3 regions of the Streptomyces sp. NPDC052299 genome follow, and region 2 is predicted to be linked to each of the others. Evidence: riboswitches for the same ligand, from Rfam matches in the RefSeq annotation. Region 2 holds a riboswitch; each other region holds the start of a gene.
The links. A riboswitch is a leader RNA that binds a small molecule or an ion and turns the genes downstream of it on or off. The one in region 2 is predicted to bind thiamine pyrophosphate.
Positions count from the first base shown of each region.

Region 1: it holds a riboswitch for thiamine pyrophosphate, as region 2 does, so the genes downstream of both, thiO (glycine oxidase ThiO) here and AB0L33_RS19270 (cytosine permease) in region 2, are expected to answer to the same signal.
Region 3: it holds a riboswitch for thiamine pyrophosphate, as region 2 does, so the genes downstream of both, AB0L33_RS27260 (thiamine ABC transporter substrate-binding protein) here and AB0L33_RS19270 (cytosine permease) in region 2, are expected to answer to the same signal.

Region 1 covers NZ_JBFAUP010000016.1:103,760-108,558, reverse strand. Annotated here, with positions in the region: gene AB0L33_RS25740 (thiazole synthase) at 1-770, opposite strand, end outside; gene thiS (sulfur carrier protein ThiS) at 773-991, opposite strand; gene thiO (glycine oxidase ThiO) at 988-2,163, opposite strand; TPP riboswitch at 2,161-2,272, opposite strand; gene AB0L33_RS25725 (FAD-dependent oxidoreductase) at 2,355-3,587, shown strand; gene AB0L33_RS25720 (Rv2175c family DNA-binding protein) at 3,653-4,018, shown strand; gene thiE (thiamine phosphate synthase) at 4,120-4,773, shown strand.
Region 2 covers NZ_JBFAUP010000010.1:193,457-198,255, reverse strand. Annotated here, with positions in the region: gene AB0L33_RS19275 (TROVE domain-containing protein) at 1-289, shown strand, start outside; gene AB0L33_RS19270 (cytosine permease) at 291-1,667, opposite strand; TPP riboswitch at 1,658-1,751, opposite strand; gene AB0L33_RS19265 (ROK family transcriptional regulator) at 1,795-2,991, opposite strand; gene AB0L33_RS19260 (sulfatase-like hydrolase/transferase) at 3,196-4,683, shown strand; gene AB0L33_RS19255 (ABC transporter permease) at 4,680-4,799, shown strand, end outside.
Region 3 covers NZ_JBFAUP010000018.1:76,444-81,242, forward strand. Annotated here, with positions in the region: gene AB0L33_RS27250 (phosphatidate cytidylyltransferase) at 1-480, shown strand, start outside; gene rlmN (23S rRNA (adenine(2503)-C(2))-methyltransferase RlmN) at 570-1,676, shown strand; TPP riboswitch at 1,748-1,864, shown strand; gene AB0L33_RS27260 (thiamine ABC transporter substrate-binding protein) at 1,949-3,052, shown strand; gene AB0L33_RS27265 (iron ABC transporter permease) at 3,139-4,743, shown strand; gene AB0L33_RS27270 (ABC transporter ATP-binding protein) at 4,747-4,799, shown strand, end outside.

The DNA.
Region 1 (4,799 bases), on a different contig from region 2:
AGCGCCGCGCGCCCGGCCGTCGGCGACGACGCCTCCGCGAAGTGGCGGCGCGGGATGCGCCCGGCCCGGTGCGCGAGCCGCCCGCCCTCCACCGCGTGCCGCATCGCGGCGGCCATCAGCTCCGGCTCCTGGGCCCGGGTCACCGCGGAGGCGAGCATCACCGCCGAGCACCCCAGCTCCATCGCGAGCGCCGCGTCCGACGCCGTCCCGGCACCGGCGTCCAGGATCACCGGCACCCCGGCCCGCTCGGTGATCAGCTGGAAGTTGTGCGGGTTGCGGATGCCCAGACCCGAGCCGATGGGGGAGCCGAGCGGCATGACCGCCGCGCACCCCACGTCCTCCAGCTTCCGGGCCAGGACCGGGTCGTCGTTGGTGTACGGCAGCACCGTGAACCCGTCGTCCACCAGGGTCTCGGCGGCGTCCAGCAGCTCGACCGGATCGGGCAGCAGCGTCCGTTCGTCGGCCACCACCTCCAGCTTCACCCAGTCCGTGCCCAGCGCCTCCCGGGCCAGCCGGGCGGTGAGCACGGCCTCCCCGGCGGTGTAGCAGCCGGCGGTGTTCGGCAGCACCCGGATGGACAGCTTCCGCAGTACGGAGAGGACGGAGCCCTGCACGGTCGGGTCGAGGCGGCGCATCGCCACGGTGGTCAGCTCGGTGCCGGACGCGATCAGCGACCGCTCCAGCACGTCCAGGCTGGGCGCTCCGCCCGTGCCCATGATCAGCCGGGACGTGAAGTCGGTGCCGCCGAGGGTGAACAGGTCGTCGGACATCGTCAGCCTCCCTGGACCGCGGTCAGGACCTCGACCCTGTCGCCGTCGGCGAGCGCGGCGGCGGACCACCGGCCGCGCGGCACCACGGTCTCGTTGAGCGCGGCGGCGACCCCCGTCGGCGCGTCGGTCAGCGTCGCGACGAGGGCGTCCAGGGTGGTGCCCGGTGCGACGACGGCCGGAGTGCCGTTCACGGACACGGTGAGCGGGGTGGGCTCGGTCATGCGGGCTGCTCCTGGGGTGCGGCGGCCGGGGCGAACCGGCCGGGGGAGAAGGGGCGGACCGGCTCGGGCAGCTCGCCGTCGGCCAGCAGCGACGCCATCGCGTCCCCGGTGGCGGGGGTGAGCAGCACGCCGTTCCGGCCGTGGCCGGTGGCGAGGTGGAGGCCGGGCAGCGCGGTGCGGCCGAGCAGCGGGGCGTTGTCCGGGGACGCGGGGCGGAGACCGGCACGGGTCTCGGTGAGCGGCAGCTCGGTGATGCCGGGCACCAGCTCGTGGGCGTCGCGCAGCAGTTCGTAGACCCCGCCCGCCGTGACGGTGGTGTCCCAGCCCATCTCCTCGGTGGTGGCGCCGACGACCAGCTCGCCGTTCTCGCGCGGTACGAGATAGACGTGGCTGCCCCGGACCACCGCGCGCACGGTGCGCGAGAGGAAGGGCGCGTACGCCGGGGGCACGGTGAGGCGCAGCACCTGGCCCTTGACCGGCCGGACCGGCGGCAGGACGTGGGCCGGAACCCCGGCGAGCCGTCCGCTGAGGCTGCCCCCGGCGAGCACGACCTGGCCGGCGGCCAGCTCCGTACCGTCGTCGAGCACGGCGCCCACGGCCCGGTCCGCGACCACGCAGAGGCGGTCGGCGCGGTGGCGGTGGAAGACCACTCCCGCCCGTTCGCAGGCGGTGAGCAGCGCGGCGGCGAGGCGGCGCGGGTCGACCTGGTGGTCGCCGTCCACCCGGAGGCCGCCGCGCACGCCCGGGGCGAGCATCGGTTCCAGGCGGCGGCACTCGCGCCCGGTCAGCCACTCCGACTCCAGGCCCGAGCGGCGTTGCAGCTCGTGGAGTTCGCGCAGATGGGCACGGTCGTCGGCGTCCAGCGCGACGGCCAGGGTGCCGCAGGCGCGGAAGCCGATGTCCTGCCCGCTCGCCTCCTCCAGCTCCGCCGTGAAGGACGGATAGCGCCGGGCGGAGGCGAGGTTGAGCCCGAGCAGCATCTCCTCGCCGTAGTGCAGTTCGGTGACGGCGGCCAGCATTCCGGCCGCGACCCGAGCCGCTCCGCCACCCGGCCCGGGGTCGGCGAGCGCGACGGACAGGCCGCGCCGCGCGGCCCGCCAGGCGGTCACCAGACCGATGACGCCGCCCCCGATGACGAGGACGTCGGACCCTTCGGTGGGATGGGTGCGCATGGGCGTCCAGCCCCTCCCTTCGCCGGCATGACCCGGATCAGGTTCGTACGGTCGGAGGCCGCCAGCCTCCCTCTCAGCCCGGTACGCCCGGGCTCCCGCGTGTCTTACGGTGGCCACCCTAAACCCCGTCCCCCGGGGGCGGGGTGGGGCCGCCCTTTCCTGACGCCCGGTCAGCTACGTAAGGTGGGCGGGTGAGCGAGCAGCAGCGGGCAGAGCGGACGGAACGCCGGGTCGTCGTCGCGGGCGCGGGCATGGCGGGCGTGCAGACCGCCGTCGCCCTGCGGGAACAGGGCTTCACCGGCCCGGTCACGCTGATCGGCGCCGAACCCCACCAGCCCTACGACCGGCCCCCGCTGTCCAAGGCGGTGCTGCTCGGCAAGGCCGAGGAGTCCGCCTTCGACATCGACTTCGAGGGGCTGGACATCGCCCTGCGCCTGGGCTGCGAGGTCACCGGGGTCCGCGCCGGCGACCACGAACTGGACACCTCCGACGGCCCGGTCCCGTACGACGTCCTGGTCCTCGCCACCGGCGCCGAACCCATCGCCCTGCCCGGCTCCGCCGGGGTCCCCGGCGTCCATCTGCTGCGCACCCTCGACGACGCGGCCCGGCTGCGGCCCGTCCTGGAGGCCGGGCACCCCGTCGTGGTCGTCGGCGCGGGCTGGATCGGTGCCGAGTTCGCCACCGCGGCCCGCGCCGCCGGCTGCGAGGTCACCGTCGTGGAGGCCGCCGACCGCCCCCTGGCCGGTGCCCTGCCCGCCGAGGTCGCCGCCCCGATGGCCGCCTGGTACGAGGAGAGCGGCGCCCGGCTCCTCACCGGTGCCCGGGTCGCCCGCGTCGAGCCCGGCACCGTGGTCCTCACCGACGGGCGCACCCTCCCGGCAGGCGCGGTCGTCGTCGGCATCGGTGCCCGCCCCGCCACCGGCTGGCTCGCCGGCTCCGGCATCGCGCTCGGGCCCGAGGGCTCGGTGACCGCCGACGCAGCGCTGCGCACCTCGCTCCCCGATGTGTACGCGGTCGGCGACTGCGCCTCCTTCCCCTCGGCCCGCTACGGCACCCGCCTGGTCGTCCACCACTGGGACAACGCCCTCCAGGGGCCGAGGACCGCGGCCGCCCACATCGCGGCGGAGGGCGCGGGCATCCCGCCGTACGACCCCGTGCCCTACTTCTGGTCCGAGCAGTTCGGCCGGTTCGTGCAGTACGCCGGGCACCACGCGGAGGCGGACACCCTGCTGTGGCGCGGCGACCCGGCCGAGCCCGCCTGGTCGGTGTGCTGGCTGCGCGACGGCGTCCTGGTCGCGGTCCTCGCGGTGGGCCGCCCGCGCGACCTGGCCCAGGGGCGCCGGCTCATCGAGGCGGGGACCCGGCTCGACGCGCGGCGGGCCGGGGAGCCCTCCGTACCGCTGAAGTCGGCGGTTCTGCCGTAGAGGCCCGGGACCTGAAGGGCCGAGTCCGGGTTTCGGCTGTCAGTCCGGGATGGCAGGCTTGTCCCGTGACCGAGATTGACGCAAAGATCGATGCTCTCGTCCCTGCCTGGCTCCACCTGCCCGACATCGCGGAAATGCTCGATGTCGAGGTGACGCGTGTGCGGCAGCTGGTCAAGGAGGGCCAGCTCATCGCCGTACGCCGTGGGGAGAACCGGGCGCTTCAGGTGCCCGCCGCCTTCATCGACGGCACGAAGGTGGTCAAGGGCCTCTCCGGGACCCTGACGCTCCTGAAGGACGACGGCTTCTCCGACGAGGAGATGCTCGAATGGCTCTTCACCCCCGACCCGACCCTGCCGGGCACGCCCGCGCAGGCACTGAGTGAGAATCGCGGCACGGAGGTGAAGCGCCGCGCCCAGGCGCTCGCCGTCTGACCGACCGGGAAGCGGGCCGCACCGCGCGAGCGGGCGGCCCGCTTCCCCGCGCCCGCACCACCGATCCGCCGTCACCGTCTTCCCCGGGGGGAAACCGCACCATGTCCAGACCTCGCGCGCAGCTGTCCGACGCCCGGCTCTACCTGTGCACGGACGCGCGCAGGCGCCAGGGCGACCTGCCCGACTTCCTCGACGCGGTCCTCGCCGGCGGCGTGGACATCGTCCAGCTCCGCGACAAGGGCATGGAGGCCGGCGAGGAGCTGGACCACCTCGCGGTCTTCGCCGACGCCTGCGAGCGGCACGGCAAGCTCCTCGCCGTCAACGACCGGGCCGACGTGGCCCACGCCATCGGCTCGGACGTGCTGCACCTGGGCCAGGGCGACCTGCCGGTGCCGGCGGCCCGCGCGATCATCGGCGCCGAGCCGGTCATCGGCCGCTCCACGCACGCCGAGGCCGAGGTCGACGCGGCCGCGGCCGAGCCCGGCGTGGACTACTTCTGCACCGGCCCCTGCTGGCCCACCCCCACCAAGCCCGGCCGCCACGCCCCCGGCCTGGACCTCGTCCGCTACGCCGCCTCGCTCGCCCCCGCCCGCCCCTGGTTCGCCATCGGGGGCATCGACGCGGACAACCTCGACCAGGTGCTGGACGCCGGGGCCCGCCGGATCGTCGTCGTGCGGGCCCTGACCGAGGCGTCCGACCCGGGTGCCGCCGCCGCTGAGCTGGCGCGACGGGTCCGCGAGCGCGCCGGAGCCTGACGCGGGACGGCCGGTTCCGGAACGGC
Region 2 (4,799 bases):
CCGGCTCGGCGGCACCGACACCACGAAGGCGCTGCGCACCCACTACCGGGACCACGACCGGGTGCTCCTCGTCACCGACGAACAGGCCCTGCCCTACACCAGCGCCCCGGACCCGATCCCGCGCGAGGTCCCCCTCTACACCTGGAACCTCGCCGGATACCGGCCCGCCCACGGCCCCGCCGGACCGAACCGGCACACGTTCGGCGGCCTCACCGACGCGGCGTTCCGGATGGCCGGACTCATCGAGAGCGGCCGCAGCGGGGCCTGGCCGTGGTCCGGGGAGAGGTGAGTCAACGGCGCGTCCGCAGCGGGGCGTACACCCCGAGCGCCACGAGGAACGCCACCCCGTACGCGAGGTCGGCCCCGTGCAGCGCCTCGGCCACCGGGCCCACGTACAGGCTGGTGCTCATGAACGGCACCGCCGCCGCGAAGGCCGCGGCGAACGCGGCGAGCGCCGGCCACCACGGGCGCGGCCGGGCGTGCTCGGCCGCGAGGTCGACGGGGGCGCCGCGCCGGGCCCGGGCGCGGACCAGCCAGTCCACGGACACGATCGCCACGAAGCCGGGGATCCAGTAGCCGACGAGCAGCAGCACGTTCTGGAAGCGGGCGGTCGTGTCCGCCGCGTGCATCCACAGCACCAGCGGGAAGCCCAGGGCGGCGGCGAGCGCGGCGGCCACCGGACGCGGCAGACGTACCCCCATCGTCTGCAACGCCAGCGAGCCGCTGTAGTCGTTCATCGCGTTGCTGCACAGCGCGGCCAGGGCCACCGCGAGCAGCCCGAACGCCCCGAGCGCGCCCCCGCCGAGCAGCGCGTCGATGCCGCGCGCGGTCTGGTCCGTGAAGACCGAGGTCCCCCAGAGCCCGATCGTCTGGACGGCCACGAAGGAGGCGCTGATCCCGCCGAGCGTGCACCAGAACATCCGCGTCCGGGACGTCCCGCTCGGCAGGTAGCGGCTGAAGTCGCTCGCGTACGGCGCCCAGGACAGCGCCAGGCTCAGGGCGATCGTGCAGGTCAGGACGAAGGCGCCGGCCCGGTCCGCGCCGTGCACGGTCGAGGCGGTCACCGGGTCCACCCCCTTCAGGAGCTTCGCGGCGAGCACGGTGAAGGCGGCGGCCAGGGCGAACGTCATCACGGTCTGGAGCCGGTGGATCACCTCGTAACCCAGCACCCCGAGCGCCCCCTGCGCGGCCATCATGACCAGGACCCCCAGCCAGAACGGCCAGCCGCACAGTTGCGCGAGCGCGTCCCCGCCGAACAGCCCGATCAGGGCGTCCCAGGCGATGGACGACAGCCACTGGAGGGCGCCCGGCAGCACGACGCCCGGTCCGAACGCCAGCCGTGCGAGGGGGAGCTGACCGGACCCGGTGCGACTTCCCCAGGTGCCGAGATACGCGGTCGGCGCGGCGCCGACGAGGGTGCCCAGCACGACGGCGGCGAGCGCGGTCCCGAAGTCCAGGCCGAGCGCGATGCCGACGGTGCCGGTGAAGACGCCGGTCATGGTCAGGTTGGGCGCGAACCAGACGGTGAACAGCCGGCCCGCCCGGCCGTAGCGGTGCTCCTCGGGGACCGGTGCTATCCCGTGCGCCTCGATGCGCAGATCGCCGGGGGCGGAAGGCATGCGCCCGCCGAAGGCGGCGCGCTCGTCCTGGGCATGCGACAACGACATGGAGACATCCCTCCGCCAGTGCTAACTGGTTCAGGTTCGACGGGTGTGATCTCAGCCCCGTGCGGGGCACCCCGTGTCCGGTGTGGCGGCCAGAATAGCGCCGGTCCGCCCGCTGCCGTCGCGGGGGTCAGCCCGGCGGCCGGTCCAGCAGCTCCGCGAGGTCCTGACCCGTCGTGCGCAGCAGCAGCGCGACCCCGCCGAGCGCGGCCGCGTCGCCCCCGAGGGTGGAGCCGCGCACCTCGATGGAGCGCGGGGCGGACGGCAGCGAGAGCGCGGCGATCTGCTCCCGGATCGGGGCGAGGACGAGGTCGTCGAGCGCGGCCGGTTCGCCGTAGACCACGACGCACTCCGGGTCGACCTGGGCGGCGAGCGCGGCGAGCACCCGCCCGGCAGTGACGGCCGCGTCCCACAGGACGTCGGCCGCCTCCGGGCGGCCCTCGGCGGCGAGGGCGATCAGCTCCTCGGCGTCCCGGGCGCCCAGGCCGCGCTCGGCGCACGCGGCGAGCAGCGCCGGTACGGAGATCAGCCCCTCCAGGCAGCCCCGGCCGCCGCAGTGGCACGGCTTGCCCTCGGGGTCGCAGCTGGTGTGCCCGATCTCGCCGGCCGCTCCGTGCGCGCCGTGCACGAGGGAGCCGTTGACCACGAGTCCGCCGCCGACGCCCTGGGACCAGCGCAGGTAGACGGCGTTGTCGAAGCCCCGGGCCGCGCCCCAGGTGACCTCGGCGAGTGCGGCCAGCCGGGAGTTGTTGTCGGTGAGGACCGGGGCGCCGAAGTGCCGGCCGAGTTCGGCGGCGACGTGCCCGGCGAACGGGGTCATGGTGTGCGGGTCCGCCGATGCCGGGTTCTGCACGAAGCCGGGCAGGCCGAGGCCGATGCCCTGGACCGGGGCGAGGCTGATGGACTCGCGCCGCACCAGCTCCTCCACCGCGTGGATCGCCTGCGCGGCCCGTTCGGCGGCCTGGCTGTCGGCCGGGACGGGGGCGCTGTACCGGCCGACGATCTCGTGGGCGCAGTTGGCGACCACCACGTGCATGTGGTGGCGCTGGAGGTCGATGCCGATCAGTTCGGCGCCGCGCGAGTTCAGCGCGATCTCCAGCGCCGGGCGGCCGCGGCCCCTCGGCTGCCCGGGATCGGGGGCGGGCTGCTCCACCACGGCGTTTCGGTCCAGCAGGTCGGACACGATCGCGAACAGCGTCGTACGGGAGAGACCGACCCGCTCCTTGAGCTCGCCCCGGCTCAGCGCCCCCGACCTGCGCAACTCGCCGAGCACGGCGGCTTCATTGGCTCTGCGCAGGCGCTGGAGGGCATCGGTGCGTTCGGTCATGGACGCATGGTCGATCGGTCAAGGGGTTTCTGTCAACGCGGCGGACGAATTCACACGATGTTTATTCCCAAGGGTTGACCTAAAAAACCGGGCCTCCCTACAGTTCCCGTCAATCGCCGGCACCGGTGCGCGTCGAGCACCCCGGGGCCGCGTGCCGGCCGGCGACCGTCACCACCGTGAGCGACCACCGAAAGGGCGGCCCGAGTGGCTCCGCGCAACGTCCTGTTCCTGATGACCGACCAGCACCGGACCGACACCCTGGGCTGTTACGGCAACCCGCTCGTCCGGACCCCCGCACTGGACGCCCTCGCGGCCGAGGGCACCCGCTTCGACCGCTTCTACACCCCGACCGCGATCTGCACCCCGGCCCGCGCCTCCCTGGCCACCGGCCTCCACCCGTTCCGCCACGGCATGCTCAACAACCCCGAGCGCAACGGCGGCAGCAAGGACGAGCTGTCCGACGAAAGCCCCATGCTCTGGCGCCAGTTGCAGGGCCAGGGGTACTCCGTCGGGCACGTCGGCAAATGGCACATCGGCCGTGAGCAGGGCCCCGAGTTCCACGGACTCGACGGCGAACACCTGCCCGGCGCCCTCAACCCCGTCCACCACCCCTCGTACGAGAAGTGGCTCGACGCGAACGGCTTCCCGCGCTTCGCCGTGCGCGAGCCCGTCTTCGGGACCGCCGCCAACGGCACCGGGCGCGGCCACCTCATCGCGGGCCGGCTCCAGCAGCCGGCCGAGGCCACCGTCGAGGCGTTCCTCACCGACCGCACCCTCGCCCTGCTGGACCGCTACGCCGCCGGGTGGAAGGCGTCCGGCACCCCCTTCATGCTGTCCTGCCACTGGTACGGGCCGCACCTGCCGTACCTGATACCCGATGCCTACTACGACCTGTACGACCCCGACGACGTACCCCTGCCCGCCTCCATGGCCGAGACCTTCGCGGGCAAGCCCGAGGTGCAGCGCCAGTACAGCGCCTACTGGTCGTCCGATGACTTCGACGCCGCCGCCTGGCGCAAGCTCATCGCCGTCTACTGGGGCTACGTCACGATGATCGACCACCAGGTCGCCCGCATCGTGGAGGCGCTCAAGGGCCACGGGCTGTGGGACGACACGGCGGTCTTCTTCACCGCGGACCACGGCGAGTTCACCGGCGCCCACCGGCTCAACGACAAGGGCCCGGCGATGTACGAGGACATCTACCGCATCCCCGGCATCGCCCGCGTCCCCGGCGCGCCCGCCCGCACCGACGACGCCTTCGCCACCCTCATCGACCTCAACCCGACCATCCTGGAGCTCGCGGGCGCACCCGTCCCCGAACCCTGCGACGGCACCAGCCTGTTGCCGCTGCTGAACGGGGAGAGCGCCGACGGCACCCGCGACCAGGTCGTCACCGAATTCCACGGACACCACTTCCCGTACTCCCAGCGCATGATCCGCGACCGGCGCCACAAGCTGGTGCACAACCCGGAGAGCGTGCACGAGCTGTACGACCTGGAGACCGACCCGCACGAACTCCACAACGTGTACGAGGCGCCCGCCTACGCGGAGGTCCGCCGCGACCTCACCGTCCGGCTCTACCGCGAACTGCTGCGCCGCGGCGACCCGGCCTACACCTGGATGAGCTACATGGCCGACATCGGCGGCGGCCGGGCCGCCGACGTCGACGGGGTCGCGGAGGAAGTCGCATGAACGTGCAGGACAAACCCCGCGCACCGCACCCCGCGAAACCCCCGGGCCCGCCGGCCGCCCCCGAACGCGCGGCCGTGAAGCCGAAGAAGAAGCCCGGCACGGGACGGCTCACCTCC
Region 3 (4,799 bases), on a different contig from region 2:
GGCATCTTCGCCGCGTTCTACGTGCCTTTCCTGGCCACCTTCGTCGCCCTGCTCCTGACCGCCGACGACGGGCCGCAGCGGGTGCTGACCTTCCTGCTGCTGACCGTGGTCAGCGACACGGGGGCGTACGCGGTCGGCTGGCGGTTCGGCAAGCACAAGCTGGCTCCGCGCATCAGCCCCGGCAAGACCCGTGAGGGCCTGTTCGGGGCGGTCGCCTTCGCCATGGTGGCCGGTGCGCTGTGCATGCAGTTCCTGGTCGACGACGGTTCCTGGTGGCAGGGGCTGCTGCTGGGCCTCGCGGTCGCGGCCAGCGCCACCCTGGGGGACCTGGGCGAGTCCATGATCAAGCGGGACCTCGGCATCAAGGACATGGGCACGCTGCTGCCCGGCCACGGCGGAATCATGGACCGGCTGGACTCCCTGCTGCCGACCGCCCCGGTGGTCTGGCTGCTGCTCGTGCTGTTCGTCGGCTCCGGCTGACCGGCTCCGGCCTGCGGTTTTCCGTGCGAAGGCCCGTCGTCCACAGGGCGGCGGGCCTTCGCCGTTCCGTCTGCGACACTGGAAGAACCATGCCTAAGCCCGGAGAACTCACTTTCGTCGCGCCCCGCGGAGCCAAGAAGCCGCCGCGGCACCTCGCCGACCTCACGCCCGCCGAGCGCAGGGAGGCCGTCGCCGCGATCGGCGAGAAGCCGTTCCGCGCCCAGCAGCTCTCGCAGCACTACTTCGCGCGGTACGCGCACGACCCGGCCGAGTGGACGAACATCCCGGCCGGATCGCGGGACAAGCTCGCCGAGGCGATGTTCCCCGACCTGATGTCCGTCGTGCGGCACATCAGCTGCGACGACGACACCACCCGCAAGACCCTCTGGAAGCTGCACGACGGGACGCTCGTCGAGTCCGTCCTGATGCGCTACCCGGAGCGGGTCACGATGTGCATCTCCTCGCAGGCCGGCTGCGGGATGAACTGCCCGTTCTGCGCGACCGGACAGGCCGGTCTCGACCGCAACCTCTCCACCGCGGAGATCGTCCACCAGATCGTGGACGGCATGCGGGCCCTGCGCGACGGCGAGGTCCCCGGCGGCCCCGCCCGGCTCTCCAACATCGTGTTCATGGGCATGGGCGAGCCGCTGGCCAACTACAACCGCGTCGTCGGAGCGATCCGCCGGCTGACCGACCCGGAGCCGGACGGGCTCGGCCTCTCGCAGCGCGGGATCACCGTCTCCACCGTCGGCCTGGTGCCCGCGATGCTGCGGTTCGCCGACGAGGGGTTCAAGTGCCGCCTCGCCGTCTCGCTGCACGCCCCGGACGACGAGCTGCGCGACACCCTCGTGCCGGTGAACACCCGGTGGAAGGTGCGCGAGGTGCTGGACGCCGCGTGGGAGTACGCGGAGAAGTCGGGCCGCCGCGTCTCCATCGAGTACGCCCTGATCCGCGACATCAACGACCAGGCGTGGCGCGGCGACCTGCTGGGCCGTCTCCTCAAGGGCAAGCGGGTCCACGTCAACCTCATCCCGCTGAACCCGACGCCCGGCTCCAAGTGGACCGCCTCACGGCCCGAGGACGAGCGGGCGTTCGTGGAGGCCATCGCGAGCCACGGCGTGCCGGTCACCGTCCGCGACACCCGGGGCCAGGAGATCGACGGCGCCTGCGGGCAGCTGGCGGCCTCCGAGCGCTGAGGGGAAGGGGCCCCGGACGCCCGGGGCCCCGGCCGAAAACGGCCGTGTAGCCTGGGGCCGAAATCAACTGCATATTCCGACAGGGGAGCGCCACAGCGCTGAGAGTGCGGCACCAAGGACAGGTTGGCCGCAGACCCTCTGAACCTCGCCCGGGTCATTCCGGGTAGGAAGTTCGGACCATACTCAAGCTGTTGCGCCCTGCCCGCTTCCGGCTCCGGCCGGTGTGCGGGCGGGGCCGCGTCTCTTCCTGGTCACTCCAGGAGGAATCACACATGAGCACCACCAAGAAGGCCGCGGCGGCGGCCGTCGCCGCCGCGCTCGGCGTCACCGCGCTGGCCGGCTGCGGAAGTTCCGACGACCCGGCTTCCGGTTCCGGTTCCACCAAGGGCTCCGGTTCCAGGACCGTCACCCTCGTCAGCCACGACTCCTTCAACGCCTCCAAGGACGTGCTGAAGGAGTTCACCCGGGAGACCGGCTACACCGTCAAGGTCCTCAAGAGCGGCGACGCGGGCGCCGCCCTGAACCAGGAGATCCTGACCAAGGGCTCCCCGCGCGGCGACGTGTTCTTCGGCGTCGACAACACCCTGCTCTCGCGGGCCCTGGACAACGGCCTGTTCACCCCGTACGAGGCCAAGGGCCTGGACCGGGTCCCGGCCGACCTCCAGCTGGACGCGGACAAGCACCGGGTCACCCCGGTCGACACCGGCGACATCTGCGTCAACTACGACAAGAAGTACTTCGCCGACAAGAAGCTGGCGCCGCCGAAGACCTTCGCCGACCTGGCGAAGCCCGCGTACAAGGACCTGCTCGTCACCGAGAACGCCGCGACCTCCTCGCCCGGCCTCGGCTTCCTCCTCGGTACCGTCGCCACCTTCGGCGAGGACGGCTACCAGGACTACTGGAAGAAGCTGAAGGACAACGGCGTCAAGGTCGTGGACGGCTGGGAGCAGGCGTACAACGAGGAGTTCTCCGGCTCGGCCGGCGGCAAGAAGGCCAAGGCCGACCGCCCGCTCGTCGTCAGCTACGCCTCCAGCCCGCCCGTCGAGGTGCTGTACGCGGACCCGCGGCCGAAGACCGCGCCGACCGGGGTCGCCACCGGCACCTGCTTCCGCCAGATCGAGTTCGCCGGACTGCTGGACGGAGCGAAGAACGAGGCGGGCGGCAAGGCCCTGCTGGACTTCCTGATCGGGAAGAAGTTCCAGGAGGACATGCCGCTCACCATGTTCGTCAGCCCGGTCGCGAAGGACGCGAAGGTGCCCGAGCTCTTCACGGAGTTCGGTGCCACCGCCGAGAAGCCGGCGACCGTCGCCCCGGACGCCATCGCCAAGAACCGTGAGCAGTGGGTCCAGTCGTGGTCCTCGCTCGTAGTGAAGTAGCGAAGACTCCCGTACGCGGACCGGGCGCGCGCGGGAGATCCGCACGCGCCCGGGCCCGGCGCGGGGCCGCGGTGCGGCTCGGTCTGATGGCCGTGCCGGTCGCGTTCTTCGCCCTGTTCTTCGCCTATCCCGTCGCCGCGATCGTGGGCCGGGGGCTCAAGGCGGACGGCGTCTGGCAGTTCGGCCGGTTCGGCGAGGTGCTGGCCCGGCCGGAGATCCGCGACGTCCTGTGGTTCACGCTGTGGCAGGCTCTCGCCTCGACCGCGCTGACCCTGCTGATCGCGCTGCCGGGCGCTTATGTCTTCGCACGGTTCGACTTCCCCGGCAAGCAGGTCCTGCGGGCCGTCGTCACGGTGCCGTTCGTGCTGCCGACCGTGGTCGTGGGCACCGCCTTCCTCGCGCTGCTCGGACGCGGCGGGCTGCTGGACGAGTTGTGGGGCGTACGGCTCGACACCACGGTGTGGGCGATCCTGCTGGCGCACGTCTTCTTCAACTACGCGGTCGTCGTCCGCACCGTCGGAGGGCTCTGGGCGCAGCTCGACCCGCGCCAGGAGGAGGCCGCCCGGGTCCTTGGCGCGAGCCGGTTCACCGCGTGGCGGCGCGTCACGCTGCCCGCGCTCGCCCCGGCCGTGGCCGCCGCCGCCCTGATGGTCTTCCTCTTCACCTTCACCTCCTTCGGGGTCGTACAGATCCTCGGCGGGCCCGGCTTCTCCACGCTGGAGGTGGAGATCTACCGGCAGACCGCGCAGCTGCTCGCCCTGCCCACGGCCGCCGTGCTGACGCTCGTGCAGTTCGCCGCCGTCGGCGCGATCCTCGCCGTGCACGCCTGGACCGTACGCCGCAGGGAGCGCGCGCTGAAGCTGGTCGACCCGGCGATGACCGCGCGCAGGCCGCGGGGGGCCGGGCAGTGGACGCTGCTCGCCGGGGTCCTGCTGAGCGTGCTGCTGCTGGTCCTGCTGCCGCTCGCGGTGCTCGTGGAACGCTCGCTGGGCGGTTCCGGTTTCGCCTACTACCGCGCGTTGACCTCGGCGGACGCCAACAGCGGTACGTTCCTGGTCGCGCCGGTCGAGGCCATCGGGAACTCGCTGCGCTACGCCCTCGTCGCGACCGTGATCGCCCTGGTCGTCGGAGGGCTCGCCGCCGCCGCGCTCACCCGGCGGGCGGGCCGGCTCGTCCGGGGCTTCGACGCCCTGCTGATGCTGCCGCTCGGGGTCTCCGCCGTCACCGTGGGCTTCGGCTTCCTCATCACCCTGGACGAGCCGCCGCTGGACCTCCGTACGTCCTGGATCCTGGTGCCGCTCGCCCAGGCGCTGGTCGGCGTGCCCTTCGTCGTACGCACCATGCTGCCGGTGCTGCGAGCGGTGGACGCGCGGCTGCGCGAGGCGGCGGCGGTGCTCGGGGCCTCGCCGCTGCGGGCCTGGCGCGAGGTGGACTTCCCCCTCGTACGGCGGGCGCTGCTGGTCGCCGCCGGGTTCGCCTTCGCCGTGTCGCTGGGGGAGTTCGGCGCGACCGTGTTCATCGCGCGGCCCGACAACCCGACGCTGCCGGTGGCCGTGGCCCGGCTCCTCGGCCGGTCCGGGGACCTCAACTACGGGCAGGCCATGGCCCTCAGCACCGTACTGATGCTCGTGTGCGCGGTGTCGCTGCTGCTGCTCGAACGCATCCGCACCGACCGATCCGGGGAGTTCTGAAAGATGCTGACGCTCGAATCGGCCACCGTCCGCTTCGGTGACCGGGCCGCGCTCGA